Regions from separate parts of the Paenibacillus sp. FSL H3-0469 genome, predicted to be linked through region 1. Evidence: predicted binding sites of a transcription regulator. Region 1 holds the regulator's gene; each other region holds the start of a gene.
The links. The regulator Rex, encoded in region 1, represses fermentation and respiration genes when NADH is low (regulators of the CRP and FNR family bind a similar motif). The targets are predictions, from matches to a motif close to TTGTGAAATATTTCACAA.

Region 1 (3,169 bases):
ATCAAGTGTCAGGCATTGTCCATGCTTCACAACCTGCTGGCCGTTCACCCATACATGCTCTACATCCTTGGCGCTGGCCGAATAGACGGCATGGGAGAGCAGATCGGTATGCGGGAGCATATGCGGCTGGTCAATATCAAGTGCGATGAAGTCGGCCTTCATCCCTGCTGCAAGCCGTCCTACCCCGCTCAGGAAAATAGACTGTGCCCCGTACTCCGTGGCCATCAGAAGCGCCTCAGGAGCCGGTACGGCTGTAGGATCACCGCTTACGCCCTTATGGATCAGAGCCGCCAGCCTCATCTCTTCAAACATATCCAGATTGTTGTTGCTTGCTGCACTGTCTGTACCCAAAGAGACCTTAACCCCGGCTCGCAGCAGCTCAGGAACACGCGCAACACCGCTCGCCAGCTTCAGGTTACTGCCTGGGTTATGCGACACACCAACGTTATGGCGGGCCAGAATTCCAATCTCCTCATCGTTCAGATGAACGCCGTGGGCAATGAGCGAAGGACGGGTGAACATGCCGAGCTTCTCCAGATGCGCGACCGGACGAAGACCGTAGTCGGCCACGTTCTGCTCCACTTCATGGCGCGTCTCGGACATATGGGTATGCATCGGCAGATCCAGATCATGCGCAGCCTGCACAAACTTCATGAAAAACTCTGGAGGACAGGTATACGGGGCATGCGGCGAGAGCATGGTCGTAATTCTGCCGTCAGCCTTGCCATGCCAGTTACGGGCAAAAGCAACGGCCTCAGCGAGCTTCGCTTGCTGTACCTCTGCCGGACACAGCCCAATCACGCCGCGCATCAGCACCGCCCGAATACCGGATTGCTCCGTCACTTCCGCTACCCGGTCCATATGATCATACATATCGAGGAAGGTGGTTGTGCCGCCCTTCAGCATTTCCAGTACGGACAATGAGGTTCCCCAATATACATCATCACCAGTGAATTTCTCTTCCATCGGCCACATCTTTTCCTGCAGCCACGTCTGAAGCACCATATCGTCGCCGTATCCGCGCAGCAGTGACATGGCAGTATGTCCATGGGTGTTGACCAGACCAGGCATAAACAGCAGACGGCTGCCGTCTACGACCTGAGCGCCATCGTCCACTACCGGCTCAGCTTCACCTATGTAAGTAATCAGATCATTCTCAAGGGTCATATACCCGCTTAGAACCGGCTTATCGCTGCCCGGAACCAGAAAGTGCCCGTTCTTGATTATCGTGATCTTACTGCTCATCTTCAGTTTCATCCTTTCCATCATGCAAATAATAGGCCAGGCTCTGCAGATCTGTGGTGAAATCTGCGGCATGAATCCGGATATTGGCAGGCGTCTTGAGAATAACCGGTGCGAAGTTCAGAATCGCCTCGATGCCGGAGTCCACAAGAATATCAGCTACATTCTGGGCTTCGCTGTCAGGTACGGTAATAATCCCGATCCGGATGCCCTGCGAGCGGATGGTGCTGCTTAGCTCCTCCATCGGCTGCACAACCAGCGAGTTGATCTGCTGGCCCACCTTTGGCGGGTAAGCATCGAAGATCGCAGTAATCTTCATCGTATCCTTCAAGTAAGCGTTGTAGTTAGATAAGGCATGACCGAGATTACCGGCTCCAACCAGTGCAACATTAATTTGCTGGTCAAGCTTCAGGATATGGCGGATCTTCTCAATCAGATAGGATACATCATAGCCGATGCCCTTCCGGCCGAAGTCACCGAAATAAGCCAAATCCTTACGGATCTGGGCGGGATTCAGATCAAGCTTCTGGCCCAGCTCCTGAGAAGAGACTGTGGAGATTTCACGTTTTTGGAGATCGTTCAGGAAACGCAGGTACACTGGGAGCCTGCGCACGACGGCCTCCGATATTTTATCCGATTTCATGTATTCTCCTCCTTAAAAGTTGTGTTAGACCCGTACAATTATAGCAACCGTGCCCCCCGCCTGCCGGACCGGCAGGACAGGGCGGGAACGGCTCTTCAGGTGAATCATGACTTATTAATAATAGCAATAGCAGATGAATTAGGAAACCCCGCCGTCATCCAGCCATTCGGCAATTCTCGGGACCATCTGCTCAGTGAGCATATGCTCCATCTTGGGACCGGGGAGTGAATACAGGAAGTACTTTCCGTAATACGATTCAATGACTCTGGTATCATACACAATTACGATGCCCCGGTCCTGCGCCGTGCGGACCAGCCGCCCGAAGCCCTGCTTGAAGCGGATGACAGCCTGCGGCACGGACAGCTTCATGAACGGGTTCTTCTTCTGTGCCTGAAGCAGCTCCGACTTCGCTTCTGCCAGCGGGTGATTCGGCGGCTGGAACGGCAGTCTGACAATCGCCAGGCAGGTCAATGCTTCTCCCGGAATATCCACCCCTTCCCAGAAACTGCTGGTACCCAGCAGGACCGAAGCGGGGCTGTCCTGGAAGCGGCGGATCAGCTTGCTTCGGCTGCCGCCCTCCACACCCTGTCCGAGCACCGCGATATCCTGAGAGGCAAGTGCTTCCTTCAGGGGGTCATACACCTGCCGCAGCATCTTGTAGGAGGTGAACAGCACCAGCATCCGGCCCCTTGTAGTTACAGCAGTCTCGGCAAGGGAATGTACAAGCGTGTCCACAAACCGGGCATCCCCTATACTTCCCTTGACGCTCGGGAAGTCGCGGGGAATGACCAGGAGCGCCTGCTCACGGTACTTGAACGGCGAAGGAAGCAGCGCAGTCATCAGACGCCCCTGCTCCGCAGCTTCACCAAGGCCCAGATTATCGATCATGAACTGGAAGGACTTATCCACGGATAAGGTGGCCGAGGTCAGGACAATACTTTTCTTCTTGTCGAAGAACAGCTCCCTGAGCTGGGTACTGACATCTACAGGAACGGCATACATTTGCAGCGACTTACCTTTATAATTACCGCTTCCCTCCAGCCAATACACGATATTCTCATCGTTCAGGCTCATGAAGAAGCGGATTTGCTCTCTGATGGATGCCAGATCCTTGAATAAGCCGCCGATATCAGTCACAAGACTGTCCGAGGAGGATTGGCTGTCCGTGTCCCGCATCTCACTGAGCATTTTGTCACCCTTACGGATGATGTCGCTTAGACTGAGGTTCAGTGTATTCTCAAGGGCAGCCAACTCCTCCCAATCCTTCGGCTTCTTGCCCGGCTG
Region 2 (3,169 bases), 3.8 Mb from region 1:
CCCCGGTGATCAGCGTACCGATACCGGATATTTGCAGAGCCAGAGAGTAGTAGTTGTTCCCTACGGTCGGGCTGAATTCAAGACTCGCCAGCGGGAAATATGCTGACCAGCCCGCATCCGGCGATCCGCCGATGACGAAGGAAATGTTCAGCAGCATGGCGCCCATGAAGAAGAGCCAGAAGCTGACAGCGTTCAGCCGCGGGAAGGCAACGTCCCGTGCACCGATCTGCAGCGGAATGATTACGTTCATCAGACCGATGATGAACGGCATGGCCATGAAGAGAATCATGATCAGACCATGGGTGGTGAAGACCTCATTGTAATGCTGCGCATCGAGGAATTTCATTTCCGGCGCAGCCGTCTGCAGACGCATCATCATCGCATCTACACCGCCGCGGAACAGCATCAGCAGTGCCGCGAGGATGTACATGATCCCGATTTTTTTGTGGTCAACCGTGGTCAGCCATTCGCGCCACAGATAGCCCCATTTCTTGAAATAGGTAAGCCCTACGAGAATCCCGATGGTTGCCAGTGCAATACTGATCATGGCCCCGTATATCAAGGGTTCGCCGTGAACCTTAAATTTGTCTAAATCCATTAGGGTAGCTCCTTTCAGTGTGTTGCATTAAGCTCTCCAGAGAGCTAGTGTCCTTCGTGTGTGCTTTCATCCACAGGGGAGCTTGGCAGCGGCTGATCGACTTCCGGATCAGGCTTGCTGTCGAATTCCGTTCCGCTGGACGGCTCGGGAGACGGATGGATTTCCTTGTTATCCTGATGCTCCGGATTGCCGTTGTCCATATCCATCTCCTTGCCGCCGCCGCTCATATGCTCGCCGTGGTCTCCAGGAGGCGGGCTGAACTCCAGATGGGTGGAGGAATACGTTTTGCGTCCGAGGTAATCCGTGGCCAGCAGGCCCTTGAATTCTTCCTCAGTCAGCTTAGGCGCAGTTTCCTTCACTTCCTTCACCCAGTCCTCGTAACCCTTGTTACTCAGGACAAGTGCTTCGAATTCCATGTGAGCGAAGCCTTTACCGCTGAAGTTGGCATTCTTTCCGATATAAGAGCCTTCTGTATCAGCGGAGAGATGAAGCGTTGTCAGCATGTCGCTCATGGCGTACTTTTGCCCGGCAAGCTGTGGAATCCAGAGACTGGTAATGGTGCCGAATGAGTACATTCTGAATTCTACCGCACGATGCACCGGCATATTTACGTAGTTAACGGTCTCGATCCCTTCCTCAGGGTAGCTGAAATGCCATTTCCAGTTGGAAGAGGAAGCATAGATGACCAGCGGAGTCTGATCTTGATAGTCCGCAGCCACATTCTCTACTTCGTTAGTCGTCTTAACGGTAACAACGGACAGGAAGGCTACGATGATTATCGGGATGATAATCCAGATGGCCTCCAGTACCTTGTTGCCTTCCTCATGTTCAGGGATGTAGCCCTCATTACTCTTCTTCGCACGATATTTCACCAGTACAAAGATATACAGAATGTAGACAACAGCCAGAACCCCGAGCATCACAAGAATAGAGAGCAAGATGGTGTCAGATAACGTCCTCGCAGACGGCCCCTTCGGGTTCAAAACAGCGATTGAGCTGCATCCCGGCAGGAGAAGGATCAGGCTTAGAAACAAAGCGTATAACGGTCCCTTTTTCTTCATATAGAACTCCTTCCTTCAATACTACTTTTCATTCGCCGTTCATTAACGGGAGTACATTGATCTGTATCTATAGTAAGAACTACTTACCCATAATGCAAAATACATATTTTGTATAAATATATAAAATAGACCTTAAAAATGGCGAACAAGTTAAATATGTGTGAGCAATTTGTTACAAGTACATAAGGGTATGATAAAGATCACAGTAGTGGCGCGCTTTAGCTAATTTTAAGGTTGTTCAATTTTTGTTCAAAATTCCGATATTGTTATTAATTTTGTCACAATTATTCTGGGCCAAAAACCGCTGATTTAACCGTATAACACCTGCTGTGACAGCATTCGACGAGAATTGCGTGCTTTCTGAAAATAATGGCGAACCCTCATTTATCATTGCATAAGGGTAACAATTTTTTAGCTTCCGGTTACAATCTCTCAAATTACGTTAAAAGTATATATGATAAAGTGATAGACAAATATACATAGATTGGAGACTGCTGCTGTGCGCATCAAGAAAATTCTGCTCTTATTCATGTCTTTATTCCTAATTATGGGGCTTGTGCAGGTCCCGGCTAACGCCAAAGCTACTAGCACTACACTTAAACTCGGAGTCAACGATAAATTAAGTGCGATTGAAGCTGTCTCTGTGAAAGGCACCTATTATGTACCGCTGCGTGCACTTGCGGATGAGCTGAAATGGACCCTTACCGGCCTGACGAACGGGATTCACGTAGCCGGCGGGACGGGTTCGCTTACCCTGCTGAGCAAGGACGGAGGTGCGGTGCTGAAGGACGGCACAACCGTGCCTATGGGCACTTTTGTGCAGGACGGCAAACTCATGGCTCCGCTGAAGGTCAGCGGGTACCTCGGGTATAGCATTTCCTATGCGGGAGATAAATATTTACTTCGTGTGAAGGACGGCTCGGCGCAGCTTACTGATGCAGCGTTTACCGATAAATATGCTGCCGACCTGAAGCCGAAGGCTCCGGTGGCTCCAACGACTCCTGCCACTCCGGTCACTCCCGGTGAGCCGGGCAAACCGGGCCGGACCGTATATCTGACCTTCGACGACGGCCCGTCGGCAACAACTGGCGAACTGCTGGATATCCTGCACAAATATGACGTACAGGCGACCTTCTTCATGCTGGGGAACAATATGAACCAGCATCCCGCCCAGGTGAAGCGGATTGCCAAGGAAGGCTATGGCTTAGCTCTGCATGGTGTGACCCACCGCCAGGAGAAGTTCTATGCTTCCCCGGCAGCGGCGCTTGCCGAGATGTCAGGGGCCAATGCAACGCTGAAGAAGCTGACCGGAGTCAGCACTACTCTGATCCGTACGCCATACGGAAGCAAGCCCTATTTCACCAAGTCCTTCCGCGATAAAGTCCTGACGCAGGGCTATCATCTCTGGGACTGGAATGTGGATTCCTATGACTGGAAATACAAACAGAACAGCGACAGAATCTATAACACCGTGATGGATCAGGTGAATAAGCTGAAGGCGTCCAAGACC
Region 3 (3,169 bases), 2.8 Mb from region 1:
GTGGATTATTTGATCAAGCCGTTCGAGTTTGCCCGGTTTCAGGCGGCCTTGTCGGCGTATCGTGAAGATTATAAGCTGATGCACAAGGAGCATCTCAGCCAGGAGCAGCTGGATAAGCTGCTGCGGCATTCGCTCGGGACGGAAGAGGAGAAGAACGCTGCCCTGCCGCTGCCTAAAGGACTTGCCGAAGGCACACTGGAGAGCATCTGGAGCACGATTAACCGGCTGGAGAGCCCGGTATTCTCCACGGAGGATATCAGCAGCCATGCGCCCATCTCGCGGATCTCAGTCCGCAAATATCTGGCTTTTCTGACGGAGGCAGGTATTCTGGAGATGGAGCTTAGCTATGGTGCGGTAGGCAGGCCGGTGTATATGTATAAGGTGAGGCCTGAAGGGCATGAACTTATCCGTAAATATCTATGAGCGTTCTCTAAATAAAACGGAGTCACGGTTGTCCCAAGGCTGTCCCAGGCGTTCCATGACTCCATATAGCCGTCACAATAGCTGTGAAGGTTATTAAGCTATGCCATACATAAGCGTGCGCAGAATCAATCGAAGGCCTGCTGCAGAGCCAGCGGACTGAACTCGTTAATGATTTTATAGGCTACCAGGTGCGGGTTGTTCATGTCATTGTCGTAGATAATCATGTGATGCTTGCCCTTCAAAATAATGTCGAACCGCTGCTTCCGGTCGGCCTGCACGATGGTAAGGTAATAGCTGTACTTGTTGTCTGTATTGACATTGCGGGCGGATTTCATCAGGCGGACACCAGAGAAATCATCGTAGATCCGCTTAATTGCTTCCGGATCGGTGATCACAATATCCTTCTGTTCACCGGGAACAGAAGACAGGCGGGTAATTTCCAGTGCAGCGATATCTTCCAGACGGATGGTTCGGGCAACTACTCTTTTGAATGAAGTATAGCGGCTTGCGGTGTAGCTCATCAGGGAGACACCGGCTGCTGCCAGAACAGCACCGGCCAGCCAATATTTTTCGCTTTTTTCCATAGTTTCTGCTCCTCCTAGTGATACGGTTGTATAAGCTCCAATTATAAATCTATAACCACATTCAAGCAAATTCACTACCTTTATTTACTTTATCATTTCTTTAATTACTAAATATTCTAGTCGGGGCTCCTTCAGGTTATGATGATTGTGAAAATATGCACAATGACAATTGGAGGAGAACAGAATGAACAGAAAGAGATGGGGAAGTCTGCTGGGCAAGGGGTTGTTGCTGGCAAGTCTGGTGGTATTGCCTGCCTGTAACAGCACCAAAGGGGAGTCTACGGACATTGTAATTATCGGCGGCGGCGGAGCGGGGATGACCGCAGCACTTGAAGCACATAGCCAGGGAGCCAAGGTCATTCTGATAGAGAAAATGCCGATGCTTGGCGGCAACACCGTCCGCGCGGAAGGCGGGCTGAATGCGGCAGGAACACCCTATCAGGCAGCGGCTGGCATCAAAGACAGTCCGGAGCTGCATTTCGAGGATACCATGAAGGGCGGCAAGAATCTCAATAACCCGGATCTGGTCAGAACGCTTACGAACGGTGCAGCGGCTTCCGTGGAGTGGCTGAAGGAGAATGGAGCCGAGCTGTCTGAAGTGGGACGCGCAGGCGGGGCAAGCGTGAACCGGATTCACCGTCCGAAGGGCGGCGAGGCGGCCGGAAATTTCATCGTCGTTGCGCTGAAGAAGAAGCTGCAGGATGAGAAGATTGACGTAAGAATGCAGACGACAGCCAAAGAGATCGTCAAGAATGATGAGGGTGTAGTTACCGGAGTGAAGGTGACCGACAAGGAAGGCAAGGAGTACACGATCAATGCCAAATCTGTGATTCTGGCCGCCGGCGGTTTCGGAGCCAACATGGAGATGATCAAGGGCTACCAGCCGAAGCTGGAAGGGTTCTCCACCACTAACCAACCGGGCGCAACCGGCGATGGTACAACGATGGCAGAGAAGATCGGCGCCAAGCTGGTAGACATGAAAGAGATTCAGATTCACCCGACCACCATTCCGAATCAAGGCGTGCTGATCACGGAAGGTGTACGCGGAGACGGTGCAATTCTGGTCAATAGCGAAGGCAAACGATTCACCAATGAACTGCTGACCCGCGATGTCGTGTCCCAGAATATTCTGGCCCAGTCCGGCAAGGTAGCTTACCTGATCTTCAATGATGCGCTGCGTGCGAACCTGAAGGCAACCGAGGTTTACTTTGGAATGGATCTGGTCAAAGAAGCGGCAACACCTGAAGAATTGGCGGCACAGATCGGTGTAGACGGCAAAGCACTGGCGGATACACTGAATACGTATAATGGCTTCGTTGCTTCCGGTAAGGATACAGAGTTTGAACGGCCGGATCTTGAGCTGTCTTTTGAAAAGGGAAAATATTATGCAATTCAGGTAACACCGGGAATCCACCATACCATGGGCGGCGTAGCGATTAACACTCAGGCTCAGGTGCTGGATACCAAGGATCAGGTCATTGCCGGGCTGTATGCTGCGGGCGAAGTAACCGGCGGGGTACACGGCGCGAACCGTCTGGGCGGTAATGCACTGGCAGACATCACTACCTTCGGGCGGATTGCAGCAGATGAAGCTGTGAAGGCACTTAAGCAATAGGAACTTTCAGAGGGAGGAATTACTCATGCACAAGTGGACAAAAACCTTGCTGTTCTCTGCCCTTGCGGCTGCAACAGTCCTTACGGCGGGATGCTCTTCATCTTCCGGCAAGTATGTGGACGGGACCTATGATGGAACAGGCAAAGGGGTCAAGAGTGATATTAAAGTGGCGGTAGAAATCAAGGATGAGAAGATCGGCGCCATTACCGTACAGGAGCATAAGGAGACGCAGGCGATGATCGATGCGGCTGTAGAGAATACGATTCCTGAAATTATTGAAAAGCAAACCACAGAAGGCGTAGACGCCCTCTCCGGGGCTTCCGGCTCCAGCGGCGGGATTATTGAAGCGGTGACCCAGGCGCTGGAACAGGCCAAGAAGCAGTAAGCTATCATTCAATTGCTTATAAAAGAGTTGTGGTCATATCACCCGAGCAAGCCCAGCCCTCCTGTCTCCGGCAGAACGGCTGGGCTTGCTTCATTGTTTCATCCCCTAAGAAGCGATCCTCGGGAGTAGCTTTACAAATTCTGATTCAACTAATATAGTTCG
Region 4 (3,169 bases), 2.3 Mb from region 1:
GGCATCCTGCTCTCGAAGAACTACAATCACTCCAACACCATTATCGAAGAAGCGCAGAAGGTGAACAGAATTACTGTGGTCGGTGCCGGATATATCGGGGTCGAGCTGGTGGAGGCTTTTCAGATGAACGGCAAGGAAGTTACGCTGATTGATGGGGAAGACCGCATCCTGAGCAAATATCTCGATGAAGAGTTCACCGCACCGATCCAGCAGTCGCTTGAGGATCACGGCATTAAGCTGGCGCTGGGCGAAAAGGTTGCCTCCTTCGCAGGGGAGAACGGCAGAGTGACCAAGGTGATTACGAGCAAGGGTGAGCATGAGACGGATCTGGTGATTCTCTGCATCGGCTTCCGTCCAAATACCGAGCTGCTGAAGGGTCAAGTGGATATGCTGCCGAATGGCGCGATTATGGTGAACGATTATATGCAGACCAGCCTGCCTGATGTCTATGCTGCCGGTGACAGCTGTGCGATTCATTACAATCCAACGGGTAAGCACGCATACATTCCGCTGGCCACCAATGCAGTGCGTATGGGAACGCTGGTCGCCCGCAACTTGGTCTCGAACACGATCCCTTACATGGGTACGCAAGGAACGTCGGGCATCAAGATCTATGAAGACAATATTGCCGGAACCGGACTGACGGAAGAGGCGGCCGCAGCCGAGGGAATGGATACGGAAAGTGTGATGCTGATCGACAACTACCGTCCGGAGTTCATGCCAACCTTCGAGCAGGTTCAGGTAAAAGTGGTCTTTGACCGTGCCACCCGCCGCATTCTGGGCGCGCAGATTATGTCCAAGATGGATCTGACGCAGTCGATCAATACCGTATCGGTCTGCATCCAGAATAAGATGACCGTTGACCAGCTGGCCTTCATCGACTTCTTCTTCCAGCCGCACTACAACAAGCCTTGGAACTTCCTGAACACCGCAGGCCTCCAGGCTCTGCCTAAGCCTGCTCCGGTCAAGGAGCCTGTCCACGCTTAATTTATTGATACCTTTGTATTAGAGCCCATTCCGGGCTCTTTTTTTTGATAAGGGAATTATGATTTTCTTCCGATGTGGATAAGTGGTGCATAAAGCCGGGGATACGCGAGTGGTCATCCGGGCTGAATGTGGTCGAAAAACCGACTACATCTTATCCGTCTATTTCTCGCCGAAACGGTACCGTCCTTGTGAAGGACGACAAAGCCGTTTACTCTTGTGTTTCTTAAATGTTATGTGCTCAGCTGCGGTCCTCAATCAACACAATTTCTCCATCCTTAATGCCGAATATAGACGTTCCCTTTAGCCGCAGCATATCACCGGCCGATAATCCTCCAGGCATATCTACGACAAGAATGCCTTCATAATCAATGGCCACCTCAACATTATTGTCAGGTCCTGCGCTGTACCCGATAATGATCTGGCGGCGGCTGGAGAACATCGTTGATGATTGCTCAGCCAATGCCCGGAATGCCGGGATGCCGCTGGTTTCCGTGGTGGTTACCCCATCCGAAATATTCCGGAAAATGATATTCTGGTGCATCAGGTCAACCATGCCTTGAATGTCAAAAGAATTATATGCCCTGATATACGTTTCAATGATGTCCTGTACTTCTTGGCTAACCATACAAAGACTCCTCTCTCTGGCCTGTTTAACAAGCAGCCGGTATAACTTTTATCTTTTTTATTCGCTGCTGGATGCTCCGGTTCCTTCCGTTGAGTTTAATCTGTGAATTCCTTGAACTGCATTAAATCAGTGCATGATGCCAGCTTTTATGGTAAATTTGACATGTCAGTGAAAACTTTCACTAGGTTTTTCGGATAGTGACTTTTATCACGTAAATGTGATTAGGATCACGTTACAATGGCATAAAGGAACAAATTTTAAGTAATTCGAAGGGGATAGGAATCATGGCTTATAACAAACCGCAGGGAATCGCTGAAGTGACGGTAGAGAACGGAGTCAAGAAGGCACATAATCCGCTTAGCACTGTACTCATTCTCGGTTTTCTGGGAGGAGCGTTTATTGCGCTCGGATTTTTGCTGGATATTCGTGTCATTGCCGGTGCGCCTGCCGAGTGGGGGTCCATCGCTAACTTCATCGGGGCTGCGGTGTTCCCGGTTGGACTCATTCTGGTGCTGCTTGCCGGAGGGGAACTGCTGACAGGCAATATGATGGCGGTGCCACTGGCGTTCATTGCGAAGAAGATCTCGTTCTTGGAAGTGATCAAGAATCTGGTGCTGATCACGCTCAGCAACCTGGCAGGCGCCTTGTTCGTCGCTTATTTCTTCGGTCACATCGTTGGCCTTACATCAGATGGTGTGTATCTGGAGAAGCTGGTAAGTATGGCGGAGCATAAGATCGACGCTACGTTCCTGCAGGCTTTTATCTCCGGGATCGGCTGTAACTGGCTGGTAGCGCTGGCGGTATGGCTGTCGTACGGGGCAGACAATTTCAGCGGCAAAATCCTCGGTATCTGGTTCCCGACCATGGCGTTTGTGGCCATCGGCTTCCAGCACGTTGTAGCTAACATGTTCCTTATCCCTGCTGCGATCTTCGAAGGACATTTCACCTGGGGCCAGTATGTGGCCAACTTCGTTCCGGTCTGGCTGGGCAATCTGACGGGCGGCGCGATCTTCGTGGCTGCTGCGTACTGGATGGCCTATCTGCGCAAAGAGCCGGGAGCAGTGAGCTCGGCTGCAGGCGTCCCTGCTGCGGGCTTGAAGAAACACGCTTAATCAATACCGGACCTGACCCGGTGTGAATCGCCGGACTGTAACATAGCTTGGCCCAGGCACTTCCTGCTTCTCGGCACCCTGCTTCAAGGGATTCGTAGAGACAGGGAGTGTTTTTTTATGCAAATAAAAGAATCCGGACAAAACAAAATTCACCGTGCAATCCGATTCGGGGGAACGAAATCGGATCTCACGGTGAATAAAATAGGGAGTGTTTCATATGGATCATTACCCCGGGTTCCGGGGAACGAATCAGTGCCGGCAAGGTATTTTTGTTTACGTGTGAAAGAGCGGGTTATAGAATATTAATATCGCTGGCGGCGGTGAAGACGGGATTGATTTTCAATAGAATAATTCCCTGGTTTCCCGCGATACAGCATTAACGCGAATGCTTGCCCTGCCCCCTGTTTTCGGATGATACTGGATGGATTAATGACAGCTATGTTAC

Region 2: qoxA (cytochrome aa3 quinol oxidase subunit II) is a predicted target of Rex. The motif match lies at 1,926-1,943, and genes of this name have one in related genera.
Region 3: NSS83_RS28765 (flavocytochrome c) is a predicted target of Rex. The motif match lies at 1,153-1,170, and genes of this name have one in related genera.
Region 4: NSS83_RS17280 (formate/nitrite transporter family protein) is a predicted target of Rex. The motif match lies at 1,779-1,796, and genes of this name have one in related genera.

The regions. Positions count from the first base shown of each region.
Region 1 covers NZ_CP150302.1:1,675,186-1,678,354, forward strand. The annotation lists gene NSS83_RS07360 (amidohydrolase) at 1-1,245, opposite strand, end outside; gene NSS83_RS07365 (redox-sensing transcriptional repressor Rex) at 1,235-1,885, opposite strand; gene dinG (ATP-dependent DNA helicase DinG) at 2,024-3,169, opposite strand, start outside.
Region 2 covers NZ_CP150302.1:5,648,129-5,651,297, forward strand. The annotation lists gene qoxB (cytochrome aa3 quinol oxidase subunit I) at 1-598, opposite strand, end outside; gene qoxA (cytochrome aa3 quinol oxidase subunit II) at 643-1,659, opposite strand; gene NSS83_RS24770 (polysaccharide deacetylase family protein) at 2,159-3,169, shown strand, end outside.
Region 3 covers NZ_CP150302.1:6,601,747-6,604,915, forward strand. The annotation lists gene NSS83_RS28755 (response regulator) at 1-423, shown strand, start outside; gene NSS83_RS28760 (hypothetical protein) at 549-1,007, opposite strand; gene NSS83_RS28765 (flavocytochrome c) at 1,192-2,622, shown strand; gene NSS83_RS28770 (FMN-binding protein) at 2,648-3,007, shown strand.
Region 4 covers NZ_CP150302.1:3,940,370-3,943,538, reverse strand. The annotation lists gene NSS83_RS17290 (FAD-dependent oxidoreductase) at 1-987, shown strand, start outside; gene NSS83_RS17285 (nuclear transport factor 2 family protein) at 1,226-1,612, opposite strand; gene NSS83_RS17280 (formate/nitrite transporter family protein) at 1,897-2,724, shown strand.